DNA from 2 places in the Castellaniella sp. MT123 genome. Region 1 is predicted to be linked to the other one. Evidence: predicted binding sites of a transcription regulator. Region 1 holds the regulator's gene; the other holds the start of a gene.
What was found. The regulator FliA, encoded in region 1, starts transcription of late flagellar genes. The targets are predictions, from matches to a motif close to CTAAAGTTTNNNNNNNNNNNGCCGNTA.
Positions count from the first base shown of each region.

Region 2: a site for FliA is predicted at 8,653-8,679, ahead of ABCV34_RS04760 (YtxH domain-containing protein). Genes of this name have one in related genera too.

Region 1 is NZ_CP154879.1:1,212,247-1,227,085, reverse strand. Features, by position in the region: gene ABCV34_RS05630 (flagellar hook-length control protein FliK) at 1-411, opposite strand, end outside; gene ABCV34_RS05625 (flagellar protein FliT) at 415-759, opposite strand; gene fliS (flagellar export chaperone FliS) at 768-1,199, opposite strand; gene fliD (flagellar filament capping protein FliD) at 1,209-2,600, opposite strand; gene ABCV34_RS05610 (flagellar protein FlaG) at 2,704-3,111, opposite strand; gene ABCV34_RS05605 (RNA polymerase sigma factor FliA) at 3,381-4,133, shown strand; gene ABCV34_RS05600 (hemerythrin domain-containing protein) at 4,247-4,657, shown strand; gene alaS (alanine--tRNA ligase) at 4,815-7,442, shown strand; gene ABCV34_RS05590 (sulfurtransferase TusA family protein) at 7,442-7,687, shown strand; gene rpsP (30S ribosomal protein S16) at 7,878-8,138, shown strand; gene rimM (ribosome maturation factor RimM) at 8,146-8,790, shown strand; gene trmD (tRNA (guanosine(37)-N1)-methyltransferase TrmD) at 8,854-9,657, shown strand; gene ABCV34_RS05570 (PIG-L family deacetylase) at 9,719-10,813, opposite strand; gene ABCV34_RS05565 (methyl-accepting chemotaxis protein) at 10,825-12,864, opposite strand; gene ABCV34_RS05560 (MarR family transcriptional regulator) at 13,160-13,645, shown strand; gene ABCV34_RS05555 (MFS transporter) at 13,642-14,839, shown strand, end outside.
Region 2 is NZ_CP154879.1:1,022,006-1,036,844, reverse strand. Features, by position in the region: gene infC (translation initiation factor IF-3) at 1-196, shown strand, start outside; gene gshB (glutathione synthase) at 254-1,213, shown strand; gene ABCV34_RS04790 (PTS sugar transporter subunit IIA) at 1,210-1,623, shown strand; gene ABCV34_RS04785 (HPr family phosphocarrier protein) at 1,640-1,909, shown strand; gene ptsP (phosphoenolpyruvate--protein phosphotransferase) at 2,049-3,704, shown strand; gene ABCV34_RS04775 (EAL domain-containing protein) at 3,882-6,701, shown strand; gene ABCV34_RS04770 (ammonium transporter) at 6,689-7,918, opposite strand; gene ABCV34_RS04765 (P-II family nitrogen regulator) at 7,944-8,282, opposite strand; gene ABCV34_RS04760 (YtxH domain-containing protein) at 8,746-9,138, shown strand; gene ABCV34_RS04755 (YifB family Mg chelatase-like AAA ATPase) at 9,370-10,893, shown strand; gene ABCV34_RS04750 (accessory factor UbiK family protein) at 10,922-11,170, shown strand; gene rpmI (50S ribosomal protein L35) at 11,382-11,579, shown strand; gene rplT (50S ribosomal protein L20) at 11,593-11,952, shown strand; gene pheS (phenylalanine--tRNA ligase subunit alpha) at 12,031-13,053, shown strand; gene pheT (phenylalanine--tRNA ligase subunit beta) at 13,079-14,839, shown strand, end outside.

The DNA of each region.
Region 1 (14,839 bases):
TGGCGACAGCAGGGGTGAGTGGCTCTGGATCGTCTGGCTGGCCTGCGGGAATTCGTTGATGAGCGCCAGAATGATGCGGGCCGCATAGCCCAGGGTGGTGGGGGCGGATTGCGTCGTGCCTTTGAAGGTGCTCGAACGACCCAGCAGGTTGTCCAGCTGCATTTCCCGCACGGCTTTGCCGGCGGTGGCTCTGCGCTGCCCTTCGGCGTTGGCCTGATCGACGGATTCGCGGGGATGGCGCTGGGTGGGGTTTTGCAGCGCGTTGGGGCTTTCCGGGTTGCCGGGCTGTGGAACCGCCTGCGGGCCGGCGCCGGACACGAGATTGGCCTGCTGCCCCAGTGTGGTGCCGAGTGCGGCATCCAGCCGCTGAATCAGCAGTGTGCCGAGGTTGGACGGGGCACCGATACTCATGGGTTACAGGGGGCGTACCGTGCTGTAGTAGGCTTGCAGGACGGTGCGCTGGCGCTTGATCGTCCCCAGCAGATGGCCGAGGCGGTCCAGTTCTGGGGCAACCAGCCGGCGGATGTGCGCATCGTCGTCCAGGATGCGCGTTAGCAGTTCCCGGCGGGCGGCCTTTTCGTCGTTGTCCAGCGGGTCCAGCTGTTTCAGTCGTTCGACCGCTTCCTGGTATTGCACGCCCAGTTCCACCAGCAGGTCCCATTGCTGGGATTGCGCGACGGCCAGCATGCGGGTGGACAGATCCGCGATGGACTGGTAGTGCTGCAGCACCGTGGCGTGTGGCGTGGTCAATTGCGGCATGCTTGCACTCAGTGGCTGGGTCTGGATTCGCTGAACGTCGGGTCGACGGCGGTATACCAGGCATCCGCCAGGTCGGAGAGCTGTTTTTCGGCCGACGCCAGTTTGACTGTGTCAGTGTGTAGGTTGGCCAGCATCAGGTCGCGGATGATGATCTCGTAGGAGGCAATCAACAGGCGGGCGATGTCGCCACCGCGTTCGGTATCCACGCCCGCCTTCAGGCCGGAATCGACGATGTCGATGGCCTTGGAGATGGCCTTGCCGCGCTCCGCGATGTTGCCATTGCCCAGGTGGTGACGCGCCTGTGCCAGCGCGGTCAGGGCGCCGCGAAACAGCAGCGAGATCAGCCGTTCCGGCGAGGCGCTGAGCACTTCGGTTTCCAGGCCGATGGTGGTGTAGGATCCGGTGGCCCGGGCAGTGCGGGAGCGAGGCGCGTAGGTCATGATGATGCGTTATTTCTTCGTGCTGGTGCCATTCAGGGCGCCGAGTTGTTGCGTCAGGTAGCTGCCAAGCGAGTTCATCTGGCTGACCATCGCGTCGAGCTGGCTGAACTGTGTGCGGTAAGTCGCCATGCGTTGGTCGATGCGGTCCGAGGTCTCACTGTACTGCTTCTGGATGTCGGTGATCGTCTTGTTCAGGCCGTCGGTGGCCGCGGTCAGGATGCCGCCCGACTTGGTGAAGGTGTCGGCCGTGTCGCTGACCCGTTTGCCGATGCCAGTGGCGCTGGTGAACAGGGATTTCACGCCACTGTTGTTGCTGGCTAGTGCCTGGCTGAGTTTCGCGTCGTCGATCTGCAGCTGGCCGGTCTTCGGGTCGGTGGTGATACCGATCTGGCCCAGGTTCGTGCCCAGGCTGGCATCGAAGCCCCCAGAGACTGCATCGCGCATGCGGGTCTGCACCGATCGCGCCACGGAATCCCCGGTCAGCGCCGAGGAGGTCTGGCTACCGACGTCGTAGGCGGTCAGGGAGTTGATCGTGCCCAACAGACTGTTGTAGGAATTGACGAAATCCTGGATGGCCTTCTTGGCGACCGAGGTGTCTTGCGCGAGGCTGAGACTGGTGGCGGTCGTTGTGGTTTTGTTCAGGGTGAGCGTCACGCCATCGATGGCATTATTGATGGTGTTGGTCGAGCTGGTGATTGCAATGCCGTTGATCTGCGCCTTGGCGTCGGTGGCGGCCTGGACGCTGAAGCCCGCATTGCCGTTGTTGTTGGCGTTGGTGGTTGCGTCATAGCCCAGGAACTGGTCCAGGGTGGCATTGTTGGTCACGGAGACCGAGGTGACGGCGTTGGCCGTGCCGGTTTGCCGGCTGGTGAACAGCAGGCGGTAGGGCGTGCCGCTGCCGTCGTTGACCAGGGTGGCGTTGACGCCGATGTTCGGGTCGCCGTTGATCGCGCTGACCAGGCCATCGAGGGATGTGCTCTTGCCGGTGAGATCGATGGACTGGGTTTTGCCGTTGATGGTGAGATTCAGCGTGCCGTCCGTGCCGATATTGGTCGTGCGATCAGCGCGGCCGCCGAACACCATGGTCTGAGTCGAAGCCAGGGAGTCGACCTGGATTGAGTACTGACCCGGGATCGCCTGGCTGGTCGCGGTGGCGGAAATGGCATCGGATCCGGGAGTGGCGGCGATCGTGCCGAAGGTATCGGTTTTACCCACCGCGTCGGCGGTTTTCTGGAACGCGGAGATCGCGCCCTGCAGCTTGCCGTAGGCGGAAAGCTTGGACTGTGCAGCGATTTGTCGGTTCTGGATGACGGTCAGGACCTGGCTTTCGTTTTTCTGCAGATTGGTGAGCAGATCGTTCAGCGGGAGACCCGAGATTCCGAGGGAAGAGATGGTTGCCATGGTGCGTACTCCGTTTGATCCATTATGCCTGGAATTGCGGGTGGCAAAACCGGCGGGTGCGGTGCGATTCAGTGATAATTCAGGGGCTTGACGACGTGGCGGTTCACGCCTTCGTGTCGACCCCCGAGCCCTGCAACTGGACGATCATTTTGGCGATGCGCAGGACGGCCTCGGATGGGATGGTGCGCAGGACCTTGCCGGTGTCGTTGTCCACGATCGAGGCCACCAGGCGCTGGGCATCCTTATCCATCTCGAAACGCATGCCGGTGGACCAGGCCTTGAGGCTGTCGTTGACCGATTCCAGGGCCTTTTCCAACGAGGATTTCGGCAGTTCGGGGGAGGCCTTCCCGGTCAGGTGCCGCTGGTCGGCCTGGGGAAACGGGCTGGACTGCGCGTTTTCGGGGGGGGGGACCTGGGTGGCCGGCTCGGGCTTGGCGCCGGTGCGTTCGGACGCGGCGGGGGCTAGCCCCAGGCTGGCGGAGGTCAGTTGGTTTCCGATCGAGTGAATCATGCAAGTTCCTTTGCGGAAGTGGTCCACGTGTTCCGAAAGAATGACCGGCGCGTCGCCGCCCGATGCCATCCGGCTTGGTTTCTCAATCGAACATAACGGCGCGAAACTGTAAAAGTTTAGAGAAGGGTGGTCGGAAGTCCCGGTCCCGAGTGGGGGGGAAGGCCGCCTTTCCCTCAAAATCCCGGGTGAATGCAAGGCTGCTCAGGATGATGATTCAGGCCGGCTTGGTGCATACTGCCAGCTTTATTTTGTGTGTCATGGGTTGCGCGATGCCTCATTCCGAGGACCAGCTGATTGCTCAATATGCGCCGCTCGTGCGCCGGCAGGCGCTGGCGCTGATCGGCCGGTTGCCAGCCAGCGTCGAACTCGATGATCTGATGCAAGCCGGCATGATGGGGCTGCTCGATGCCGTGCGCCGCTATCAGCAGCAAGCCGATGCGCAGTTCGAGACCTATGCCATCACGCGGATTCGCGGCGCCATGCTCGACGAACTGCGAGGTCAGGACTGGCTGCCGCGCAGCGTGCGAACCAAGGCACGCGTGATCGAAAAGGCCGTGCAGGTTTTGCGCCACAGGCTGCTGCGGCAGCCCACCGAAACGGAAATCGCAGCGGAAATGGGGGTCGATCTGGCGGAATATCGGTCCCTGCTCGAAGATGCCCAGGGTGTGCAGGTTCTGATGGTCGAAGACCTGGCGCAGCATCGGGAAGGCCAGGATGGGACGGCTGTGCTGGATGCAGCGGCAGGCAGCCGCGCCGACAATCCGCTGGACTGGCTGATGCGCGACGGGTTGCGTAACGTGCTGATCGCGGCCATCCGCAACCTGCCGGAACGCGAACAGCTGCTGCTGTCTCTGCAGTTCGAGCAGGATCTGAACCAGAAGGAAATCGCGGCGGTCCTGGGGGTCACGGAGGGCCGTGTATCCCAGTTGCGTTCCCAGGCGGTGGCCCGGATCCGCGCCTGGCTGTCCAGCCATTCCTGGGCACCCGACGCGGGCGAAACCGACTACGACTATCTGTTGTAGGGCTCGGGCACGTCGCGAGACCTCAATCGCATCTTGTGCGTTGAATAAGGTTTATTTAAAATATATCTTATGCGGCCGAAACGGTCGTTTCATCTGGAAGAGGAAATCTCGTCATGAATATCGATCGCTTCAAGAACCACCATGTTGAAATCCTGAGCGGCATCGCGGCGCTGCGAAAATTGGCTCATCAGGGCGTTGCCGACCACGCAGTTGATATCGCCCACAATCTTAAAGCGCTGTCGCAGGTGGTGACCCAGCATCTAGCTGTCGAGGATCGGATCCTGTATCCCTCGCTGGAGCGCAGCGGCGACGAGCGCATGGCCGGCATGAGCCGGGCTTATCAGAACGACATGCATGGCATTGCCAGTGCGTTTATCAATTTTGCGCGCCGCTGGGGCAATGCCACGCTGCTGACGAAGGATCCCGATGGCTTTCGCACCGACGCCAACGTGGTGCTGAAAAACGTGCATGCCCGCATGATGCGCGAGAACCGCGAGTTCTATCCGGCCATCGAGGCGCTGTAGGCCGTTTTTGTCTTTCCCGTCATCCCCGGTGTGCATGCAGGCCGGGGTGAATGGGACCGCGCCCGTGGCCGCATCGCGCGGAAAGCCATGCATACGAAAAGCCATTCATTCTTCATCCTATAATGGAAGGCTAGTTTCCCCCATCGCGGCCAAACGAATGAAAACATCCGAAATCCGTCAGAAATTCCTGTCCTTCTTCGAGTCGAAGGGACACCAGATCGTCCCGTCCTCGCCGCTGGTGCCTGGCAATGACCCGACGCTGCTGTTCACCAATGCCGGCATGGTCCAGTTCAAGGATGTCTTCACCGGCAAGGACACCCGGCCGTACAAGCGGGCCACGACGGCGCAGCGCTGCGTGCGCGCCGGGGGCAAGCACAACGATCTCGAGAACGTCGGCTACACCGCGCGTCATCACACGTTCTTCGAGATGCTGGGCAATTTCAGTTTTGGCGACTACTTCAAACGCGATGCCATCCTGTATGCCTGGACCTTGCTGACCGAGGTCTACGGCCTGCCGAAGGACAAGCTTTGGGTCACCGTCTACCAGGAAGACGACGAGGCCTACGACATCTGGGCGCGGCAGGTGGGCGTGCCCACGGAACGGATCATCCGCATCGGCGACAACAAGGGTGCGCGCTACGCGTCGGACAATTTCTGGCAGATGGCCGATACAGGCCCCTGCGGTCCGTGCTCCGAAATTTTTTACGATCATGGCCCGGAGATCTGGGGTGGCCCCCCGGGATCGCCCGAAGAAGACGGCGATCGCTACATCGAGATCTGGAACCTGGTGTTCATGCAGTTCGAACGCGATGCCCAGGGGACGATGAATCCGTTGCCCAAGCCCTGCGTCGATACCGGTATGGGGCTGGAGCGCATCGCCGCCGTGTTGCAACACGTGCATTCGAATTACGACATCGACCTGTTCCAGCACCTGATCCGCGCCGCGGCCCGGGAAACCGGCACGGCAGACCTGACGGATAACTCGCTGAAGGTCATCGCCGACCACATCCGCGCGTGCAGTTTTCTGGTGGTCGATGGCGTCATCCCTGGCAACGAGGGGCGGGGTTACGTGCTGCGGCGCATCATCCGACGTGCCTTGCGCCATGGTCACAAGCTCGGGCAAAAGGGTGTGTTCTTCTATCGGCTGGTGGCCGACCTGGTCGCGCAGATGGGCGCAGCCTATCCCGAACTCGCCGCGCAGCAGGCGCGCGTCGAGCAGGTGCTGCGCCAGGAAGAAGAACGCTTCGGCGAAACGCTGGAAAACGGCATGCGGATCCTGGAAGCGGCCCTGGCCGATTTGCCGGTGGGTCAGCCGCTGGACGGCCAGACGCTTTTCACGCTGTATGACACCTACGGATTCCCGGTCGATCTGACCGCCGACATCTGCCGTGAACGCAAGATCCAGGTCGATCTGGATGGTTTCGAGACGGCGATGGCGCGTCAGCGCGAACAGGCCCGTGCGGCGGGCAAGTTCAAAGCCGCCGCCGACCTCGCCTACGATGGCGTGGCGACGCGTTTCGATGGTTATGAACACCTGGACGGCCAGGCGACCGTCACCGCGCTCTACGTCGACGGGGCCTCCGTGCCGTCGATCGCCCAGGGCCAGGATGCTGTCGTCGTGCTGGACGCGACGCCGTTCTATGCGGAATCCGGCGGTCAGGTGGGGGATGCCGGCCTGATCAGCGGCGCGTCCGCGCGCTTTCAGGTCGCCGATACCCAGAAGATCCAGAGCACGGTGTTCGGTCACCACGGCAGTCTGATCGAAGGCACCCTGTCGGTGGGCGATGTCGTACAGACACACGTCGATGTTCAGCGCCGGGCCGACACCATGCGCAATCACTCCGCGACGCATCTGATGCACAAAGCCCTGCGCCTGGTGCTGGGCGATCATGTGCAGCAGCGCGGTTCGCTGGTGGATCCGGACAAGACCCGTTTCGACTTCGCCCACGACGCGCCCCTGACGCCTGAACAGATCGCCCAGGTCGAATCCATCGTCAACGACGAGGTGCTGGGCAATCAGGCGGTGGTCACGCAGCATCTGAGCTATGACGAGGCCGTGGCGGGCGGCGCGATGGCGCTGTTCGGCGAGAAATACGGCGACGTCGTGCGCGTGCTGGACATTGGCTTTTCCCGCGAGCTGTGCGGCGGCACACACGTTGCCCGCACCGGTGATATCGGCCTCTTTAAGATCGTCGCCGAGGGCGGCGTGGCCGCCGGCATCCGCCGGATCGAGGCCATCACCGGTCGTAATGCGCTGGCCTGGGTCCAGCAGACCCAAGGGGTGCTGGATCAGGCCGCCAGTCTGCTCAAGACGCAGCCGGCCGGCGTACCCGAACGCATCGTCGCCCTGCAGCAGCAGACCCGCCAGATCGAACGGGAACGGGAACGGCTGCAGGATAAACTGGCCGCCGCCGCAGGCTCCGATCTGGCGGGGCAAGCCATCGACGTGGCAGGGGTCAAACTATTGGCCACCCGCCTGAACGGCGTTGATCCCAAGGCGTTGCGTGGCATGGTCGATCAGCTCAAGTCAAAACTGCCACGCGCCGTGATCCTGCTGTCCGCCGTGACGGATGACAAAATCAGCCTGGTGGCGGGGGTCAGTCCTGAACTCACGGCGCGCGTCAGGGCCGGCGATTTGATCGGCGCCGTGGCGACCCAGGTGGGCGGCAAGGGCGGCGGGCGTCCGGACATGGCCATGGGGGGCGGCTCCGATGTCGCATCGCTGGATGGCGCCTTGGCGGGTGTGCCGGCCTGGTTGGCGGCTCGCCTGGAGGAGGCCGCCTGATGGCCGATGTGTTGCCGCAAGCCGACCAGGAAATCGATGCACGGGGGTTGAATTGCCCTCTGCCGATCCTGCGCACTAAAAAAGCCCTGGCCCGCCTGGAAAGCGGGCAGGTGCTGGCGGTGCTGACGACCGACCCGCATGCGGTCCGGGATTTTCAGGCCTTCTGTCAGCAGACGGGCAATGCTCTGTTGGTGCAGGAGACCCGCGAAGAAGCCGTCACGGTCCATTACGTCAGGCGGCGTTAGATGGATTTCCCGACCGGCGTGGGTTTTTCCCGTCGGTATGGGTGTTTCCCCACCGATGGCGTTCCCGCTTGACGGCGGGATGTGTTGTTTTTCATGGTCTGGCCATTGGGCATCCAGAGAATCCATTGCGGAATCTGGGTGCCTGATGCTAGAATTTCGTGTTTTACACCGAATTATCAAAGGATTATCAATGGTTGTGATTCGTCTGGCCCGCGGCGGCTCGAAGAAGCGTCCCTTCTACAATGTCGTTGCTGCCGATTCGCGCAATCGTCGCGATGGCCGTTTCATCGAACGCGTGGGTTTCTACAACCCCGTGGCCGGTGAAGGTCAGGAAAATCTGCGCATTGCCCTGGATCGCGTCCAGCACTGGGTGTCCAACGGCGCCCAGCTGTCCGAAACCGTCGATCGTCTGGTGAAGGAATACTCCGCCAAGGTTGCGGCCGCGGCCTGATCCAGGCGTGGCTCGGCAATCTGTCACGGCGGACGACGTCCGCCCGGATGTTTCCGTTCCGGATGACCTGGTCGAAGTCGGCCGGGTGGTGACGGCGCATGGGGTGCGCGGCTGGCTGAAGGTCCAGCCGTATTCGCCTCAGGCCGAAGCCCTGCTGAATTCACCGGTCTGGTGGCTGAAGGCGCCTGATTCCGTTCTGGAATCAGGCGCATTTTCGCGTCCGCGCGGCATGCGGGTCCAGGGTTGTCGCCGTCACGGCGGGCAGTTCCTGGTTGCCCAGCTGGAAGGCGTCGTGGACCGCGATGTTGCCGAGGCCATGCACGGCCACACCGTCTGGGTGTCGCGCACGGCTTTCCCGGCCGCCGAGGACGGGGAATATTACTGGGTCGATCTGATTGGCTGTGATTTTTTTGGTCAGGGCGATTCCGGCGAATCCATGCCGCTGGGGCGCGTCGACCAAGTGCTGGACAACGGCGCCCACGCCGTCCTCCAGGTGACGCGGGGCGCGGTAGATGAGACTGGCGTCTTTCAGGCGCGAACCGATGCCCGGGGGCGGCCTGTCCACGAGCTGGTCCCGTTTGTGGCCGCCCATATCCAGCGGGTGGACTTGCTGGCCCGACGGATCGAAAGCGACTGGCCCGTCGATTTCTGATCGCCGTCCGGCCTTATCCGGCCGGCGTATCCGGCGTGGCGACGCTTTCGGAAAGGATCACGTATGCGTTTTGATCTGATCACGCTGTTTCCCGAGATGTTCGCGGCCATCCGCGATCAGGGGGTCAGCGGCAGGGCGCATCAACGCGGCTTGTGGTCGCTGCATACCTGGAATCCCCGGGATTTCACGACGGACGTGCATCGCACCGTGGACGACCGCCCCTTTGGCGGCGGACCAGGCATGGTCATGATGGCCGAACCGTTGTCGCTCGCGGTCGATGCGGTCCGCCTGGCCCGCCGGCAGGCGGGGGCGGATCGGGATGATTGCCTGGCCCCCGTGGTGCTGTTGTCCCCGGCGGGCCCGGTGCACCGGCAGGCCCAGGCGCGTGCCTGGGCGGGTGGCACCGGCGCCATTTTCGTGTGTGGGCGCTACGAAGGCATCGACCAGCGCTTTATCGATCGCCACGTCGATCTGGAAGTGTCCCTGGGTGACTTTGTACTGTCGGGCGGGGAACTGGGGGCCATGGTCCTGATCGACAGCGTGGTGCGTCTGCTGCCGGGGGCGCTGCACGATGCGCAGTCCGCGGAGCAGGATTCCTTCAATCCGGCGCTGAGCGGCCTGCTGGACAGCCCGCACTATACCCGCCCGGAAGTCTGGCGGGATTCGGCAGTGCCCGAGGTGCTGTTGTCCGGCCACCATGCCCGGATCTCCGCCTGGCGTCGACAGCAGTCCCTGCGGTTGACGGCGGCCCGCCGCCCGGACCTGATCGATCAGGCACGCCAGGCGGGGGAACTGGACGAGACGGATGAAACTGCTTTGTGCGAAGGCATGCGGGAAGCTCCCGCTCGGGGCCCGACGTCCGCCTGACCGGATCATCCGATGCCGGCCGGTCCGAGCCCCGGCGTAGGCTCGGGGCGTGCGCCGCGTCCTATTCGACGGCAAGATGCGGCGAAGCGGGATTCGCCGGGATGCCCGGGCTGTCCGGCGCGATTCGGTATTGCCGCCAGACCCAGACTGCTTCGGGGCCGTGTGGCCGTGAGCAGATGATATTGGCCGCGCAGTCGCGCGTGTCGTTGGCCACGTAGTGCAGGAAGATGGCGGTCTTTCGCGCCTTCTGGACATCCGTCAGGTTCGGGGGCCGTTCCTGGGACGGGTAGCCCAGATAAGCCTGGTGGGCGTAGGGCCCGGGCACAAGACGCATGGCATCCTGGACGAGCCGGGCACCGGCGATGTGATCCGGGTGATCGTGTCCGGGGCAGCGCCAGCAGAGTTTCGTGTAGGGGATCTCGATCGAGGCATCCATCAGCCGCACGAGCGTGGGGTTTTCCGTCTGGATGATGGCGGCCAGCAGCGTCACCAGGCTGTTGCGGGTATAGGTTTCCTGATAGGGCGCGTAGGCCTGGACGTCGGTTCCGGCGACGGATTCCAGCTGGCTCAGCGGGGTCAGGCTGCCCCAGCCATGGCCCAGCCACGGGTCGGGAATGCGCAGCATGATCAACTGCACCCCGGGAGCGGCGCGCAGGGTGTGGCGCACCAGCGTCCTGCCGCCGACCCGCCAGCCGTCCGTCACCCAGCGATTGGCGACCTCGGCCATTTCGGCATAGGCCGCCATGATCCCGCGTTCGCGCGCCTGCAGGTAGGGCTGGCCTTCGCCGCGATCGGCGGCCGTCAGATAGACCACGCGCACGCATTGTCTCTGGTGGATGGCGGTCTGCTGATCCGGGTTCATGAAGAGGAGGTCGTCATCCGGGTGCGCGACGAAACCCAGCACAGAGCCGCGGCGGCAATCGGCGGCTCGGGCCGCTGCAGGCTGCGGCGGGGCGGGCAGCAGGGCCGTCGATGCCGCCGGTAATGACGCGGAATCGAGGGATCGCTGTGACGCGGGTACGGCGCTGACGGCATTATCGACCGGGGCAGCGAAAGTCAGGGTCCAGATCAGGCAGAACAGGACTGCCAGGCAAAGGCGGGCGGCGTGATGGGTGGACGTGAGATTCATGAAGGCGGCACGAGTGAGTGCCGCCATTCTAATCCCGATCAGCCGCTGAAGCTCAGGCTTGGAGCGGGCTGGGCGTGGATCCGCCGATTGTCCGCTTCCTGGGGGTCGAGCCGGAAGGTGGCCACCAGGCGGGCCAGCGTGTCGGCCTGATCCTTCAGACTGGCGGCGGCCGCTACGGATTCCTCGACCAGACTGGCGTTCTGGCGTGTGACGTCGTCCATCTGGGTGACGGCGGCGTTGATTTCCTCGATGCCGGTGGTTTGTTCGCGGCTGGCGGCGCTGATCTCGCCCATGATGTCCGTGACGCGGTTCACGTCGTTGACGATCTCTTGCATCGTGGTGCCCGCCCGGGCGGCCTGTTCGTTGCCTCGGGCCGTTGCCGCGACGGAGGTGTCGATGAGCCCCTTGATTTCCTTGGCGGCGGCGGCCGACCGTTGCGCCAGTGCGCGGACTTCGGCGGCGACCACGGCGAAACCGCGCCCCTGTTCGCCGGCGCGGGCGGCCTCGACAGCGGCGTTCAAGGCCAGGATGTTGGTCTGGAAGGCGATGGAATCGATCACGTCGATGATGTGGGCCACTTGCCCGGATCGGGCATTGATCTCCTGCATCGTGTCGACGAGCTGGGTCACGATCGCGCCGCCGCTGGTGGCGGTGCGCGCGGCTGCGGCGGCCAGACTGTTGGCCTGCTGGGCATTGTCGGCATTCTGCCGCACTGTGGCGGTGATCTGTTCCGTCGTGGCGGCCGTTTCCGTCAGCGAACTGGCCTGCTGTTCGGTCCGGGCCGCCAGGTCCAGGTTGCCGGCGGAAATCTGGGCCGAGGCAGAGGCGATCGAGTTGGCTCCCCTGCGCACATTGCCGACGATGGTCGCCAGATGGTCGCGCATGTCGTGCATGGCATACAACAGGCTGGACCGGTCCTGCGCCCGTAGCTGGATCGGAACGGCCAGGTCTCCGTCGGAGATGCGGTCGAGGATGGAGGCGGCATACGCCGGCTCGCCGCCCAACTGGCGCAGCAGGGCGCGCGTGATGCGCAGGTTGACGTAGCCTGCGAGCAGGCTGAGCAGCACGATCAGGCTGCCCAGCAGATACCGTGTCGTGATCAAGTAGTCGGACCGTGTGGCAAGCACGCCGTCGAGCTGGGTCAGTGCCATATCGTCGAGCTGGAATTGTGCGTCGATGGCGGTCGTGAACCGCGAGAAATAATCCCCTGCGGGAAATTGCAGCGTCTGAGCCTTGATGATCCGCTCCTGAGCGAGCTGGATCGCCTGGTTGGCGCTGTCGAGTGCGGCCCGGCCCGCTGCGGACAGGGCGTCCTTGAGCTGCGGATCGAGCCGGGTGGCATTGTCCAGCGCCTCGGTCAGGCCGTCATAGTGCTCCTTCGCCCGGTCGATCAGGACCCGGATCTCGATGCGCTGTTCGGGCGTGGCATTGCCGCGCGCCAGCAGCCCGGCGCCCATGGCGCGTGTCTGGCCGAAGATCTCGGTCAGGCGTGGGGCCTGGTTCAGCGCCGCATCGATCAGGTAGTAGCTCTGGGCCTGTGGGTCGAAGCTCAGCCCGTAATCCTGCAGCAGCAGGGATTTAACGCGCAGCAAGTCCGCGTTCAGCCGGGTGTGCGTCGCGAAGCTGTCGGTCGCGGAAATGGATCCTTGGCTGACCTTGGCGCGGAGTGCATCCCAGTTTTCGCGGATTCGCTGCCAAAGGGCCGTCAGGGCCGGATCCTGGGTACCTTGTCGCAGGGACTCATCCAGGGCTGCGAACGCCTGATCCACCTCGGCCTGTTTGGCGCGGCGGTTCGCACCGGCCGATGCGTCGTTGTTAAGCACCAGCATGGACAGGCCGCGATGTTGCTGGGTCAGCTGCAGAACCGCCAGGGTCTGGCGCAATGGCACAAGTCCCCGGGATTCCAGTTGGGTGGCCTGGATGACCTTGCCGGACCCGGTCAGAAACAGGATGGTTGGCGCAGCAACCAGGACCACGCCGAAAACGGCCAGAAGGGCGAATTTCTGCCACAGGCGCAGCTGGTTCAGCCAGGTGTCGAAGCGGTTGGTCTTTTGTGCGATGGTGGGTTTCGTTGACATCGTCTGCCTGATTGATAGGGGCCTGTCGTACGTAAAGTGGAAGCCCACTCTGGTGGGGCCTGCGAAAAGGCCATCGTACGGTGCTCGGGGTTTTCCCCATTTGCCTTATATCAAGCGCAGTGAGGGATTCACGACCCGATTGGCTCATGGTTCCGGTTCCCGAATACCGGGCCGTGGCTCGGGGTTCATCCGGCAAGTCCGTCCTTTGGATTGATTAAATTAATTTCGTTTGATATTATATCATTCGATATTTGTTTTTTGGGGTGGAGGGGCGGACCCGGCCATCTCGCTCATCATGTCCTTCGTCGCACGGATCGACCGTTTTTGTACGCAGCATCCCGAGGCCCCCCGGGACGCCATCCTGGCATCCCGACTGTTGTTTCATACGGCCCGTGCGGTGCGCCAGGCCATTGCGTCCGCGCTGCGGCCGTTCGATCTCAGCATGGATCAGTATCTTGTCCTGTGCCTGCTCGGCACCGATGACGATGAGCCCAGCTCGCCGTCGCTGCTGGGCGATACGCTGGACATCACCCGCACCCAGATGACCCGACTGCTGGATCCGCTCGAGGCCCGCGGGCTGCTGACCCGCCGCACGCGCGGGACCGACCGGCGCAGCGTCGAATTGCGCGTCAGCCCCGAGGGCCAGCAGGTCGTGCGGGATGCCGCCGGCGCGGTGCATGCGGTCTACCAGCGGGTGTGGGGGACTCTGCCCGCCGATGTCGGGCAGACGGTCGTTGATGGCTTGCGGCAGGTGCATGACGCAGCGGTGTCCGGTTCGTGACTTCCCCGCCGTCCGTTTCCGTTCGGCGCGGGCTGCGCCTGGGCGTTAATCGCATCCTGGGACACAGGCAGCGCCGCACCCTGGGCATGCTGCTGCTTTCCCTGATCGTGTCCATTGAATTCTTCGAGAACATCGTGTTCGTGTTCTCGGCGCAGCACATCATGGGTGGCATCGAGGCCGATCCCCGGGGATTCGCCATCGTCCAGGGGGCGTATGCGGTCGGCAGCATGCTCATGATCGTCAAGCAGCAGTGGCTGGCGCGCGCCCTGGGCTATCGCCGCTATCTGCTGCTGGCGCTAGGGCTGTTTCTGTGCGGGGCGCTGCTGGGGGCGGGCAGCACCGGGCTGAGTTCGATGACGGTGGCCCGTTTCGTGCAGGGGTTCGGGGGCGGGGCGCTCTTTACCAGCGCTCGGGTGCTGATCAACGTCATGCATGCTCCGGTCCATCGGCCTCGGGCGGCCAGACTGTTCATGATCGGCATCTTCCTTGCCTCGGCGGTGGCCCCTGCGGTTGCCGGCGAACTGATCGACCGCGGCAGCTGGCGGGATGTGTTCTATGTCGTGGTGCCCTTTGTGTTGCTGGCCCTGGTGGGTGTCTGGCTCTGGTTGCCGGATGTGGACCCCGATGCGTCCGTGGAAAGGCCGCTCTTGCAGCCGCTGGTGGTGTTCGGACTGGGGGTGGCGGCCTTGCAGTTGGCCTGCAGTGAAGCGCGGTACGACGTGTTCTCCCAGCCTCTGCGGCCGCTGCTGCTGGCCGGTGGCGGCATGGCTTTGCTGGCAGTGTTCCTGCGGCATCAGTGGCGCCACGAGCGCCCGGTCATTCAGTTGCATGCGCTGCGCAATCCGGTGTATCGCATCGGGCTGATCCTGTATTTCGTGTACTACCTGATCAGCTATCTCAGCGGGTACCTGTTCCCCGTCTTCGCCGAACAGGCCCTGCGGATGCCGGTGGCGGCGGTCGGCTGGCTCAACGCCATGGCGGGGCTCGTCAGTCTGTGCGGCATCCTGGTGTATCTGCGGCTGGGTGCCCGCCTGGCGCGCAAGAAGCCGCTGATCGTGACTGGACTGATCCTGATGGCGGGGGCGGCGCTGTGGTTCGCGGCATTGCCCGACGGGGTTGCCCGAGCCCAACTACTGCCGGGCATCATCCTCAAGGGCCTGTTTGGCGTGTTGGTGGTGATTCCGGTTGCCGGGG
Region 2 (14,839 bases), 190 kb from region 1:
CAAGGCCAAGGTCACGTTGCGTTTTCGCGGCCGTGAAATGGCTCACCAGGAACTGGGCATGCGGGTGCTCGAGCGGGTGCGCGATGATCTGGGCGAACTCGTCCAGGTCGAGGCCATGCCGAAGCTCGAAGGCCGTCAGATGGTGATGGTCCTGGCCCCACGCCGGAAAGCCGGCAAACAGGGCGATGCCGCGTAATCACGGATTCTGATCGATTGCCGGGTGGGCAGGTCGATCGTCATACAAGAGGTCTTCATGCATGTCCTGTTCGTCATCGACCCGCTGCCCGGCCTGAAAGCCTGGAAGGATTCTTCCGTGGCGATCATGCGCAGCCTGGCGGCGCGGGGCCACGCGTTCAGTTTCGCTACGATGGGTGATCTGTTCATCGATCAGGGACGCGTCCGGGTGGCGGCGACGGCCATGCGGCTGCGCGCCGATGCAGACTGGCACGGGCACGACTGGTGGACCCAGGATGCGTCCGTGCGGGAATGCGATCTGTCGGCGTTCGATGCGGTGCTGATGCGCAAGGATCCGCCCTTCGACATGGAATATGTCTACGCCACACACTTGTTCGACTATGCGGCCGCGCAGGGCGCGCGGGTCTTCAATGCGGGTTCGGCCATCCGCAATCACCCGGAAAAGCTCGCAATCACGGAATTCGCGGAATATACCGCCCCCACGCTGGTCAGCCGCGACATGGCGCGCCTGCGCGCCTTTCACGCGCAGCACGGCGATGTCATCGTCAAACCCCTGGACGGCATGGGCGGCAGCGGGATTTTCCGGATGCGGCCCGATGAAGCCAATCTGGGCTCGATCCTTGAAACCCTCACGGAACTGGGCACGCGCACCATCATGGCGCAGCGCTATATTCCCGAAATCACGCAGGGCGACAAGCGCATCCTCATCATCGGTGGCGAACCTGTGCCCTTTACCCTGGCGCGTATCCCGCTGGCGGGCGAAACCCGCGGCAACCTGGCGGCCGGAGGGCGTGGCGTGGCCCGCCCCCTGTCGTCGCGCGACCAGGAACTGGCGCGGGCGGTGGGTGCCCGGCTGGCGGGGCGCGGCCTGTTGCTGATCGGTCTGGACGTGATCGGTGACTACATCACCGAGATCAACGTCACCAGCCCGACCTGTTTCGTCGAAATCACAGAACAGACTGGTTTCGACGTGGCGGGCCGCTTCGTCGATGCGCTGGAACTGGCGGTGGTCACATGAATACGCGGCTGGCGCTGGTCATGCACGAACCCTTGGGGTCGGCCTTCCTGGACTGTGCACAGCATGTGCTGGGGCGCCAGCCCGATCTCAAAGTGTTCGACATCGTGCCCGACGCGGATCCGCAGGCCGAGACCGACCGGATCCTGGATTGGGTGCGGGCGGGACGCCGGGAAGAACCGATCCTGATTTTGTGTGACCTGTACGGTGCAACACCCTTCAATATCGCCGCCCAGGCGCTGCGCCAGGCGCTGGACGACGGCTACATCATCCACCTGCTGACGGGGACCAATGCCTGCATGGTGCTGAAGGCATTGACAGATCAGCAGGAAAACCCCGAATCTCTGAGCGAACGCGTGCGACAGGGGGCGCTGCGCGGAATCGTCAATGCGGAACCCCCTCCCGACTGCTAGTTCAGGAGTTTTGCCAATGCCTTCGATTGATCTGGTGATTTCCAACAAGCTGGGCCTGCATGCGCGCGCGGCGGCCAAACTGACCCAGCTGGCCGGACGCTTCAAGAGTGACGTCTTCATTTCGCGGGGCGCGCAGCGCGTCAATGCGAAAAGCATCATGGGCGTCATGATGTTGGCGGCCGGTCTGGGCGTCACCGTCAAGATCGAAGCACAAGGGGCGGATGAAACTCAGGCCTTGACCGACATCCGTTCCCTGTTCGACGGTAAATTCGGGGAATCCGAATGAAACCCCCAAAGGTCGGTCCAAGCCCGCGCGGAAGCCTGGGATGAACACCCTGGAAGCGGCACAGCCCGCTTTGTCTTCGACCCTGTGCCTGTATGGCCAAGGTGTCGTACGCGGTTATGCAATCGGCCGCGCCGTGGTCATGAGCGCCGCGTCGCTGGAGGTCGCCCACTACCGCATCGCGCCCGAGGACGTCGATGCCGAGAAGCAGCGCCTGCGCCACGCCATGGACCAGGCCGTCCACGATCTGCAGCAGATAGCCGAAACTCTGCCGGACGATGCGCCGCGCGAACTGGGTGTGCTGCTGTCGGTCCATGTCATGCTGCTGCAGGATCCGATGCTGGTGCAGGCGGTCTGTCAGATGATCGACGAACGCCAGTACAACGCCGAATGGGCGCTGACGGCACAGGGGCAGATCCTGGCCGAACAGTTTTCCCTGATGGATGACGCCTATCTGCGCGAGCGCAGCGCGGACGTGCGCCAGGTGATCGAACGAGTGTTGCGGGTTCTCTCGGGCTCGGCGCTCTGGCTGCCCAATCTCGACGAGGTCGAGGTGGACGGCAGCCTGATCGTCGTGGCGCGCGATATTTCGCCTGCCGACATGATGCGCCTGCGCGGGGGAAAGTTCGGCGCCTTCCTGACGGATCTGGGCGGCGCGACCTCGCATACCGCCATCGTTGCGCGCAGCATGAATGTGCCGGCCGTGGTGGGCATGGGGTTGGTGCGCACGCTGGTGCGCGATGGCGATCTGCTGATCGTCGACGGACTGAATGGCGTGGTGCTGGTCAATCCGTCGCCTGCCATCCTGGGCGAGTATCAGGACCGGCAGGCAGCCTTCCTGCGCGAACGCGACGAACTCAAATCCCTGCGCTTCGCGCCGGCCATTACGCTCGACGGCATCCAGATCCGCATGGAAGCCAATATCGAGCTGCCCGAGGAAGCTGCGGATGCGATGGCCGCCGGCGCCGAGGGCATCGGCCTGTTTCGCAGCGAATTTCTGTTCATGGGCCGTCCGGACCTGCCGGGCGAGGACGAGCAATACGAGGCCTACGCCTCGGTCGTGCGCACCATGGCTGGGCGTCCGGTGACGATCCGGACCCTGGACATCGGCGCCGACAAGACACTCGACGGCGAGGCCACCGTGGCGACCAACCCGGCCCTGGGGCTGCGCGCCATCCGGTACTGCCTGGCCAATCCGGAACTCTTCAATACCCAACTGCGGGCTCTGCTCAGGGCGGCGGCGCACGGCCCCGTCCGCGCGCTGATTCCCATGGTGTCCCACATGCACGAGGTCGTCGCGACGCGTCGCGCGCTCGCGCGCGCCGCCGAGGAACTGCGCAGTGCCGGGATTGCCCATAATGCGCAGGTGCAGGTCGGCGCCATGGTCGAGATCCCGGCCATGGCCATCGCCATCGAGCCCTTCGCCGAGACGCTCGACTTCCTGTCGATCGGCACCAATGACCTGATCCAGTACGTGCTGGCCATCGATCGCGGGGACACGGACGTGGCCTCGCTGTATGACCCCATGCACCCGGCGGTGCTGCGCCTGATCGCGCATACCATCAACGTCGGCGAGCGGGTCGGCAAACCCGTATCCGTCTGCGGCGAAATGGCGGGGGACGTGCGCGTGACCCGCATGCTGCTGGGCCTGGGGCTGACTGGGTTTTCCATGCACCCGCAGCAGCTGCTGGACGTCAAAAAGGAGATCCGCAAGGCGCATTCCAATGCGCTGCGCGTCAAGGTCGCCTCGGCGCTGAACCGGGCCGAACGTATCGACCTGGCCGCGCTCTCCGGTTGATCCGGGTCAAACCTGCAAGCAGGTCGGCCGGAAACAAATCCCATTCTTTCATCATGGTCTATTACACTGAGTCGTCCCGCCGCTCCGGATGGGTGGCTACCCGCCTTCGAGGCCAAGATGATTTCTCTCGCCATTGCCGGTTTTCGGCAATTCAGCATTGCCTGGCCCCGAACCCTGATGCGTAAGGTCCTGGCCGCCTTCACGCTGGCGGCCCTGCTGGCAGTCGGCAACGTCCTGATCGTCCGCTCCCTGCTACGCGAGTCCGACGGCATCGCGGCCACGGTCAACGTGGCCGGCAAGATGCGCATGCTCAGCCAACGGATCGCGCTCGATGCACTGGCCGAGAGGCTGGCCCCGGATGCTCCGCGCCCCGACCCCTACCAGCTGGAAATTCTGTTCGAGCAGGCCTACGATGCCTTGGATGCGGGCGGTTCCGTCTTCGGCCTGACGATTCCCGCAGTCGATGGACAGCGGCGTGTGCGCCTTGCCGCCGTCGGTCGCGACTGGCAGTCCTATCGGAAGACGATCCAGGAATTCGGCCAGCCGGTTGACGCGGCCGGGGCCAGGGCGGCGGCCGGATATTCGGCGCAGGATCCCGCCCGGGTGCTGGCGGCGAGCGACCAGTTGCTGGGCAGCGCCGAGGGGTTGCTGGATGAGGTCGTGCTGCATGCGCGCAACGTGCAGCAACACGCCCTGATGAGCACCTATGCCCTGTTTGCACTGGACCTGCTGCTGCTGTTGCTTGCGTACGGTATGGTGTCTGGTCTGGTGCTGCGCCCGGTTCGCCGCCTGATGGGCCAGTGTCGCGAAATGGCGGCCGGCAATTACGGTGCGCGGTCAGGCCTTCGAAGTACGGATGAACTGGGCCAGCTCGGGCGGTCGCTGGACGATTCAGCCGCGCACATCGAGCAGTTGCTGGCTGACGTGGATCGCGAACGCGTCCAGCTCAAGCAGGTCGAGGCCATGTTCGAGGGCCTCGCGGACAACACGGTGGCTGGCATCTACATGCTCGATGGCGCCTTCAACCTGACCTATGCCAACGAACAGCTGGCCCGCATCATGGGGTATGACCGGGCCGAAATGACCCGTGGATTCGGACTGGCACGTCTGTTCCCGCCGCTGACCTTCGAGGCCGTGGCCAGCCAGATTCGGCGGCGCTTCGAGGGGCAGGATAAGGGTACTCGCTACGAATGCGCCGCGGTGCGCAGCGACGGCACGCCGCTCGAGGTCGAGATCTTCGGATCGGCCATGACCCTGCGCGGTGAGCCTGCCACCATCGGTATCATGCTGGACATCAGCGAGCGCAAGCGGGCCGAAAGCTCGGCCCGGCGGGCTTCGCTGGTCTACGAGCACACCAGCGAAGCCATGGTGGTGACCGATGGCGAAGGCCTGATCCAGGACATCAATCCGGCCTTCACCGCCGTCACGGGCTACCATGCTGCCGAGGTCATCGGCCAGCGCATGAATCTGCTCAGCTCCGGGCACCAGGACCAGGACTTTTATCAGGCCATGTGGTCGAGTCTGACCGAAACCGGCCGCTGGAGCGGGGACATCTGGAACCGGCGCAAGTCGGGCGAGGAATATATCGAACGTCTGACGATCAATACTTCCTACAACGAAGATGGCAGCGTGGCCTGCCGCATCGGCCTGTTTTCCGACGTGACCGAAAAACGTCGCCGCGAGGCCTCGATCTGGCGCCAGGCGCACTATGATCATCTGACGCAGTTGCCCAATCGCCAGATGTTCCACGAGAACCTGCACCGCTCCATCGATGAGTCGCGCGAGAGCGGTTTGCCCTTTGCGCTGGTGTTCCTGGATCTGGACCTGTTCAAGGAAGTCAACGACACTTTCGGCCACGACGAGGGCGACGAACTGCTGCGCCTGGTGTCGCGCCGCCTGCTGAGCTGCGTGCGGGGTTCGGACCTGGTTGCCCGCCTGGGTGGCGACGAGTTCACGCTGATCGTCCGGGGGCTCAAGCGTCTCGACGATATCCAGCCGATCTGCCAGAAGGTGCTGCAGGCGGTGGCTCAACCCTATGTATTGGACAGCAACACGGTGCACATTTCCGCCAGCGTCGGCGTGACCTTCTTTCCACGGGATGGCGCCAGTGCGACGGAGCTGCTCAAGCATGCGGACCTGGCGATGTATGCGGCCAAGGAAAAGGGCCGTAATCAGTATTGTGTGTTTTCGGCCGACATGCAGGAATCCGCGCAGATGCGTCGCAAACTGCTGCACGACCTGCAGCAGGCGTTGGACGTCGGCGAATTCGTGCTGTATTACCAGCCCATCGTGGACTTGCGATCAGGGCGCATGGTCAAGGCCGAGGCGCTGATCCGCTGGCGGCACCCCGAGCGCGGCCTGGTCAGCCCCGCGGAGTTCATTCCGCTGGCCGAGGACACCGGCCTGATCGTGCCGATCGGCGACTGGGCCTTTCATGAGGCGGCCCGCCAGGTGAAGACCTGGCGCGAGGAACTGGAGCCCGATTTCGAGATCGGAATCAATGTGTCGCCCGTGCAGTTCCAGTCTGACGGGCTGGACCCGCAGGCCTGGATTCAGACATTGGCGACGCTGGGGCTGCCGGGATCCGCCGTCTCGGTCGAGATCACCGAGCGCCTGCTGATGGATACCGAGGATGACTCCAGCGCCCGGCTGCTAGCCTTCCGGGATGCCGGGATCCAGGTGGCGCTGGACGACTTCGGCACGGGGTATTCGTCTTTGTCCTACCTCAAGCGCTTCGACGTGGACTTCCTGAAGATCGACCAGAGCTTCGTTTCTCACCTGGCGCAGGATTCCGAGGATATGGTGCTGTGCCGCGCCATCATCCTGATGGCGCATCAACTGGGCATGAAGGTCATTGCCGAAGGCATCGAGACCCAGGAGCAGCATGAGCTGCTGCTGGAGGCCGGTTGTGACTTCGGGCAAGGGTTCTGGTATTCCAGACCCTTGCCCGCCGAGCATCTCACCGCTCGGCTTCAAGAGGCGCTTCAGGCTGGGTAGGCGGTTTCGCCGTGATCCGCCTGGTCCAGGCCCTGGCTTTCGTTTTCCGCTGTGGCGCGCATCCCGATCAGACGATCCGCCGCGAACACCGCGATAGCCGAGCTCAGTCCCGCCCAGATCAGACTGGCGGCCGCGGCAACCGCTTGCAGCCAGGTCTGGTGCAGCAGGGCAAAAAAGCCTTCCGGGCCGGGGCCGCCCAGCATACGGGAATAGAACACGCCAGTCAGGATCGCGCCGACGATTCCACCCACGGCATGGATGCCGAAGACATCGAAGGAATCATCGATGCCCAGGCGGCGTTTGAGGCCGCTGACGCCATAGAGCGCCGCCCAGGCGGCCAATGCGCCAATGATCGGCGCGGCGCCCGGCGCCACGAATCCCGCAGCCGGCGTGATGCCGACCAGGCCGGCAATCCCGCCTGACGCTGCGCCCAGCAGCGATGCCTTGCCTTTGAGCAGTCGTTCGGCCAGCGCCCAGGCCAGGACCCCGGCGGCGGCGGCCAACAGGGTATTGGCGACGGCCAGGACGGCCTGTTCGTTGGCTGCCAGGGCCGACCCGCCGTTGAATCCGAACCAGCCGACCCAGAGCAGCGCGGCGCCGCTCAGGTTCAGCGGCAGGCTGTGCGGGGGCATGGCCTGCCGGCCGAATCCCCGGCGCGGTCCCAGGTAGCGTGCGGCCACCAGACCCGCCGCCCCGGCGCTGATGTGCACGACGGTGCCACCCGCGAAGTCCAGCGCCCCGAGCAGATGCAGCCAGCCGTCCTCGGCCCAGACCATGTGCGCGATCGGTAGATATCCCAGGGTGAACCAGATCCCGATGTAGCACAGGACGGCGCCAAAACGGGCCCGCTCGGCAATGCTGCCCGTCACCAGTCCGCAGGTGATGGCGGCAAAGGTCGCCTGAAATAGAGAGAACAGCAGCTCGGGGATCGAGCCCGTCAGGGGCAGGGTGGTGCTGGCGCCCGGAAGGTAGAGACCGGCCAGGCCCAGCCGCGTGAAGCCACCAAGCCCGCCAAAGCCCGTCGTGAAGGCCAGCGAATATCCATACAGGAACCACAGGACCGTCGCCAGCGCGCAGGCGCCCAGCGTCTGGCTCATGACCGACAGCACATGGCGACCGCGCGCCAGCCCGCCGTAGAAAAGCGCAAGTCCGGGCATGCACATCAGCCAGACCAGCAAGGTCGAAACCATCACCCAAACGACATCCGTCTTGTCCATGATTCAATGCTCCTGTTGGCGTGGGTCAAAGGGCGGATTCGCCGGATTCGCCGGTGCGGATGCGGATGGCCTGTTCGAGCGGCACGACGAAAATCTTGCCGTCGCCGATTTTTCCGGTGCGTGCGGCCTGACTCAGGCATTCGATCGTCAGTTCCAGCAGGTGATCGGGAACGGCCACCTGGATCTGCAGTTTGGGCAGGAAATCCACCTGATATTCCGCCCCCCGGTAGAGTTCCGTGTGGCCTTTCTGGCGGCCAAAGCCGCGCGCTTCCGTGACCGTCATGCCCTGGATGCCGGAGGCAACCAGGGCCGCGTGGACTTCTTCCAGCTTGAACGGTTTGATGATGGCCGTGATGAGTTTCATGAGCGTTCCTTTGTCGGCGGGCTATGGAACAGTTCAAAGCAAGGGGCATGCCAGGTTTATTTCACTGTAAAGGCGCCTTTCCGGGTGCCAGGCCGCTGGTCATCTCGTGTGATGCCCTGGTTTGGTGCGTCAGGGCGACTGGATTGCGCCGACATGGTGCGAGGATGATTGGTCGCCGGACATGGACGGCGTGCAGTCGGGCGTGGCGTCCACCCGGCGTTTTGTGTCCAGTTGTTGATGGGGCTGGGGCACACCCAGCGGAAGACCTGGGTCATTTCCCCTATGGGGCTCGCAGCGGAAGCGGTGGGTGATGGGCTCTGCCTGTGAAATCAGTGATTACAGGTCAGGGTTTACCCTTGTCAGCTGGGCGCTAGAATTGTAACCAACCCGGCCGTTACACAAGCCGGACATGTCAATAACGATCCGCCATGCGTTGGCAGCGGAATCTTGAATAGGGAAAATCATGAACATGACGCGTAAAACGCTGACTCTAGCCGCCGTGGTCGCATCGCTGAGCCTGCTGGCCGCGTGCTCCAAGAGCGAGTCGCCCAAGGCCCCCGCCACAGAGCCCGCGCCCGCGACCACGCCGGCGCCCGCGCCGCAAGGCCAGCCGGCCGCCCCTCAGACGCCGCAAAGCGCGCCGGCCGATCAGCAGTCCATGCAGGACAAGATCAAGGAATCGGCCGGACAAGCCAAGGACAAGGCCGCTGAAGTGGGCCATGCTGTCGCCGACAAGGCGGGGCAACTGGCTGAAAAGGCCGGCGAGGCCGCCAATAGCGCGCGCGAATCCGTGAAGGAAGGTGCCGCCAAGGCTGATTCCGCCATCCAGGGCGCGATCGGCAACGGCACCAAGTAAGCCGGGCTCCTGATCCGGCCATTCCTTTGTGAGGCGGCTGGATCAGACGTGAGGAAAAGGGCGCTTTGGCGCCCTTTTCCGTATCCGCCCCCTGGCCGCCCGCCATAGCCAACCCGCTTCGCATGGCCGGATGCCGACCCCTGGCTTCCGGGACAATTTCATCCTTCCGAACTCCGAAGGGTCCAGGCGCGGCCTATAGTGCGTCAAACGGTTCGGATGCGGGGAGGCGTCATGTCGCTTGCGGTGCTGGCCAGCCGGGCACTCTTCGGCTTGCAGGCCCGGCCTGTCCAGGTCGAGGTGCATGTCGGGGCCGGCCTGCCGACGTTTTCCCTGGTGGGTCTGCCCGGCGCGGGGGTGCGCGAAAGCCGCGAGCGGGTGCGTTCCGCGATCCTCAGCTGTGGCTTTGAATTTCCCGCAGGGCGGATCACGGCGAATCTCGCGCCCGCCGACCTGCCGAAGGAGTCCGGGCGGTTCGACTTGCCGATCGCCCTGGGTGTGTTGCTGGCGTCGGGGCAGGTGGCCGATGCGCAGGGGCGCAGCCCCGACGTGCGACATTACGTGCTGGCGGGCGAACTGTCCTTGACGGGCGCGCTGGTGCCGGCCGATTCGGCCCTCGCAATCGCGCTGGCGGTTGCGCGGGATGATCCGGACGCGACCCTGATCATGGCGCCGCCCGCAGCGGGCATCGCTGCCCTGGTGCCCGGCCTGCGGGTGCTGGCCGCATCCGGTCTGGACCAGGTCGTGGCGCATTTCGCGGGGCTCGAGCCTTTGCCGCCCGCCGAGCCTGCGACCCTGAGTGGTGCTTCCGGGCCGGTACCCTGCATGGCCGACGTGCGCGGCCAGGCGGCGGCGCGTCGCGCCCTGGAGATCGCCGCCGCCGGCGGCCACAGTCTGATCATGACGGGGCCGCCCGGGGTGGGCAAGAGTATGCTGGCCCAGCGGATGCCGGGGCTTTTGCCGCCGCTCTCGCGGTGGCAGGCGCTGGAGGTGGCGGCCGTGCAGGGGCTGGTGAGTCCTCTGCGCGCCTTGCCGGTGCAGCCGCCATTCAGGGCTCCACACCATGGCGCGTCCATGCCGGCGCTGGTGGGAGGCGGCGCGCATCCCCGGCCAGGCGAGATCAGTCTGGCTCATCACGGTGTGCTGTTCCTGGATGAGCTGCCCGAATTCGACCGCCGCGCGCTGGAGGCCCTGCGTGAGCCGCTGGAGACGGGCACCGTCACCGTCGCACGGGCGGCGGGCAGCTGCCATTTTCCGGCGCGCTTTCAGCTGGTCGCGGCCATGAATCCCTGTCCCTGCGGCTGGCTGGGCCATCCCCGCCAGTCCTGCCGCTGCCCCCAGGAACGGATTGCGCGGTATCGCGCACAGGTGTCCGGGCCGCTGCTGGACCGCATCGACCTGCATGTGAATTTGGCCATCGAAGGCGCCTGGCATGAAGCGCCGGCGGGCGAATCGTCCGTGGCGATCCGCACCCGGGTGCAGGCGGCGCATCGGGTCCAGCTGGATCGCCAGGGCAGCCTGAATGCCCGGCTGGATGCGCCAGGGCTGGTGGCCCATGGGGCTCTGGATGCGCCAGGGAGGGTGCTGCTGGCCAGAACCGTCGAGGCCTGGGGATGGTCGGCGCGTGCCACGCAGCGCATCCTTCGGGTGGCTCGGACCCTGGCGGACTTGCAGGGCATGCCGGGGATCGGCGTGGCGCAGCTGGCGGAGGCGATTCAGTTCCGCCCGGACGCGGGGGCACCGCGTCCAGGCAGGTAAAATGAAGCTTTCCATTCAGGAGGCTGCGATGATCGCCCCCAATCAGTGGTTCGAGGATTTCCAGAAGAACATGTCGGATTTGCTGGCCAAAACGCCCGCCGCCGACATCGAGCGCAACATGAAGGCACTCATGACGCAGACCTTTGCCCGCATGGATCTGATCACCCGCGAAGAGTTCGACGTGCAGGCCGATCTGCTGGCGCGCGCGCTGGAACGGGTCGATTCCCTGGAGACCCGGGTACACGCACTGGAACAACAGTTCGACAAAACCGAGTAAATCATCCTATAATCAAGGGCTTTTCCGGGTACTCACATCAAATTCGTGCACAACCGATCGGGTTTTGTGTTCGAAATTTTTTGGGGTCGTGGAAAAAGGCCCGGTCATGCTGGTTGCGCATGTCGGGTTCATCATGTTTGCGAATTGCAGGTCATCCAAGCGTCCGGTCTGTCGGGCCACCTGGATTCGCCAAGCCAACAGAGTAATCGTCATGCCCAAGATGAAGAGCAAAAAAGGCGCTTCCAAGCGCTTTAAGGTGCGCGGCAGTGGTTCCATCAAGCGCGGCCAGGCTTTCAAGCGTCATATCCTGACCAAGAAAACCACAAAGAACAAACGCCAGCTGCGTGGTTCGGCTGCTGTCCATGAAACGAACGTTGCCTCCGTGAAGGCGATGTTGCCTTTCGCCTGATCGGAGATCTCTCATGCCTCGCGTCAAACGCGGCGTCACAGCTCGTGCACGCCATAAAAAAGTCATCAAGGCCGCCAAGGGCTACCGTGGTCGCCGCGGTAATGTCTTCCGGGTCGCCAAACAGGCGGTCATGCGTGCCGGCCAGTACGCCTACCGCGATCGCCGCAATAAAAAGCGCACCTTCCGCGCCCTGTGGATCACCCGCATCAATGCGGGCTGCCGTGAACTCGGCGTGACCTACAGCGTGTTCATCGCCGGTCTGAAGAAGGCCTCGATCGAACTCGATCGCAAGGTCCTGGCCGACATGGCCGTGCGCGACAAGGCCGGCTTTGCCGCCATTGTGGCCCAGGCGAAATCCGCACTGGCAGTCTGACCGAACCAGTTTCGTTTTCGATTCTGTTTCATCGCAAACGGAGCTCGTTCGGGCTCCGTTTGCGTTTTGGAAGAAACTATGAACACGACGCTCGACGAGCTGATCGCCCAGGCCCGGGATCGTTTCGCACAAGCGCGGGACGCGGCGACCCTGGAAAATGAAAAGGCCGCATTCCTGGGCAAGCAGGGGTCGCTGACCGCGCTGCTCAAGGGGCTCGCCGGCCTGCAGGGCGAGGAAAAGCGCACCCGGGGGGCGCTGATCAACGAAGCCAAGCAGCAGGTCGAAGCCCTGCTGAATGCGCGCCGTGCCGAAATGGCGCAGGCCGTGCTCGATCAGCGACTGGCTGCGGAAACCATCGACGTGACCTTGCCGGGTCGCGGGCGTGGCACGGGCGGCATCCACCCCGTGATCCGCACCTGGCAGCGCGTCGAGCAGATTTTCCGGTCGATCGGTTTCGACGTGGCCGACGGCCCCGAAATCGAGAACGACTGGACCAACTTCACCGCCTTGAACAATCCGGAAAATCATCCGGCGCGTTCCATGCAGGACACGTTCTACGTGGACATGCAGGATGCGGGCGGGCTGCCGCTGGTGCTGCGCACGCACACCAGCCCCATGCAGGTGCGCTACGCGCGCATGAACACCCCGCCCATCAAGGTGATCGCCCCGGGGCGCACTTACCGCGTGGACAGCGACGCCACCCATTCGCCCATGTTTCATCAGGTCGAAGGCCTCTGGATCGCCGAGGACATCTCCTTCGCCGACCTGAAGGGCGTCTACACCAATTTCCTGCGTGCCTTCTTCGAAACCGATGACCTGACGCTGCGCTTTCGTCCGTCCTTCTTCCCGTTCACGGAACCGTCGGCCGAGATCGACATGATGTTCACCTCGGGGCCGAACCAGGGCCGCTGGCTGGAAATCTCCGGCTCCGGGCAGGTCCATCCCCAAGTCGTGCGCAATTTCGGCCTGGATCCGGAACGCTACATCGGCTTTGCCTTCGGCTCGGGTCTCGAGCGCCTGACCATGCTGCGCTATGGCGTCAACGACCTGCGCCAGTTCTTCGAGGGCGACCTGCGCTTCCTGCGTCAGTTCAACGTCTAGGCTCTCGCGATACGGAATCCGAATCATGCAATTTCCAGAATCATGGCTGCGTGCCTGGGCCAATCCCGACATCGACAGCGAAGCCCTGTCCCACCGGCTGACCATGGCCGGCCTGGAGGTCGAGGACGCCGATCCCTACGCGCCGCCGTTCGCGGGCGTGGTTGTGGCGCGCATCGTGTCCGCCGAACCCCATCCCAACGCCGACAAACTGCGTGTCTGCCAGGTCGATGATGGCACTGGCTCCGCACTGCAGATCGTCTGCGGCGCGCCCAACGCCGCTGCTGGCCTCGTAGTGCCGCTCGCACGCGTCGGTGCCGAACTGCCTGGCGGCATGAAGATCGGGCCGGTCAAGATGCGCGGGGTCGAGTCCCGCGGCATGCTGTGCTCGGCGCGCGAGCTGGGGCTGTCCCAGGATCATTCCGGTTTGCTGGAATTGCCCGCCGACCTGACCCCGGGCACCGATATCCGGGCCGCCCTGGATCTGGACGATACGATCTTCACCCTGAAGCTCACCCCCAACCGGGCGGACTGCCTGTCCATCCTGGGCGTGGCGCGGGAAGTCGCCGCCCTGACGGGTTGCGCGCTGCGCGCGCCCGAAGTCCCCGCCGTGCCGGTGACGATCCAGGACCGTCTGCCGGTTCAGGTTCAGGCGCCGGACCTGTGCGGCCGCTTTGCGGGCCGGATCGTGCGCGGCGTGAATGCCCGTGCCGCCACGCCCGACTGGATGAAATCCCGCCTGGAACGCGCGGGGCAGCGTTGCGTGTCGGCGCTGGTCGATATTTCCAACTACGTCATGCTGGAATTGGGCCGGCCGACCCATGTGTTCGATCTGCGGCGCATTCAGGGTGGCCTGACCGTGCGCTGGGCGCGCGAGGGCGAGCAGCTGGAATTGCTCAATGGCCAGACCGTCGCGCTGGCGCCCGACGTGGGCGTCGTCGCCACCGACCAGGCGCTGGAAAGCCTGGCCGGCGTCATGGGGGGCAACGCCTCGGCCGTTACGCTGGACACCACGGACGTCTATCTGGAAGGGGCATTCTGGTGGCCCGAGGCCATCATGGGCCTGACGCGCCGCTTCAAACTCACGTCCGAGGCCGGACACCGCTTCGAGCGGGGCGTGGATTTTTCCACCATTCCCGCGCATCTGGACATCATGACGCAGCTGATTCTGGATATCTGCGGCGGGCAGGCGGGCCCCCTGGATGACCAGATCCTCCGGCTGCCGTCCCGCGCCCCCGTGCGCATGCGCCTGTCGCGCTGCGTGCGTGTGCTGGGGATCGACCTGTCGGCCGAGCAGATCACCGGCATCTTCGCGAGCCTGGGGTTCGAATTCGCACACCACGGAGAGGACTTCCTGGTGACCCCGCCGGCGGCCCGCTTCGATCTGAACCTCGAAGAAGACCTGATCGAGGAGGTCGCCCGCATTTACGGCTTCGACCGGATCCCCGACCTGCCGCCGGTCGCGCCCGCCCTGATGCGGGCCCAGCCCGAAACCCTGTACGGTCCGCATGCCATGCGCGCGTCCATGGCGGCGCTGGATTACCAGGAGGTCATCAATTTTTCCTTCGTCGAAGAGGCCTGGGAACGCGACTACTGCGGCAATGAACAGCCGATCCGGCTGCTCAATCCGATCGCCAGCCAGCTGGCGGTGATGCGATCCGGGCTGATCGGCGGGCTGCTTGCCAACATCGCGCACAACGCCAAGCACCGCCAGACCCGGGTCCGCGTGTTCGAACTGGGCCGTGTCTTTGCGCGGGACGCATCCGTGGCCGACGGCGACCTGTCCGTG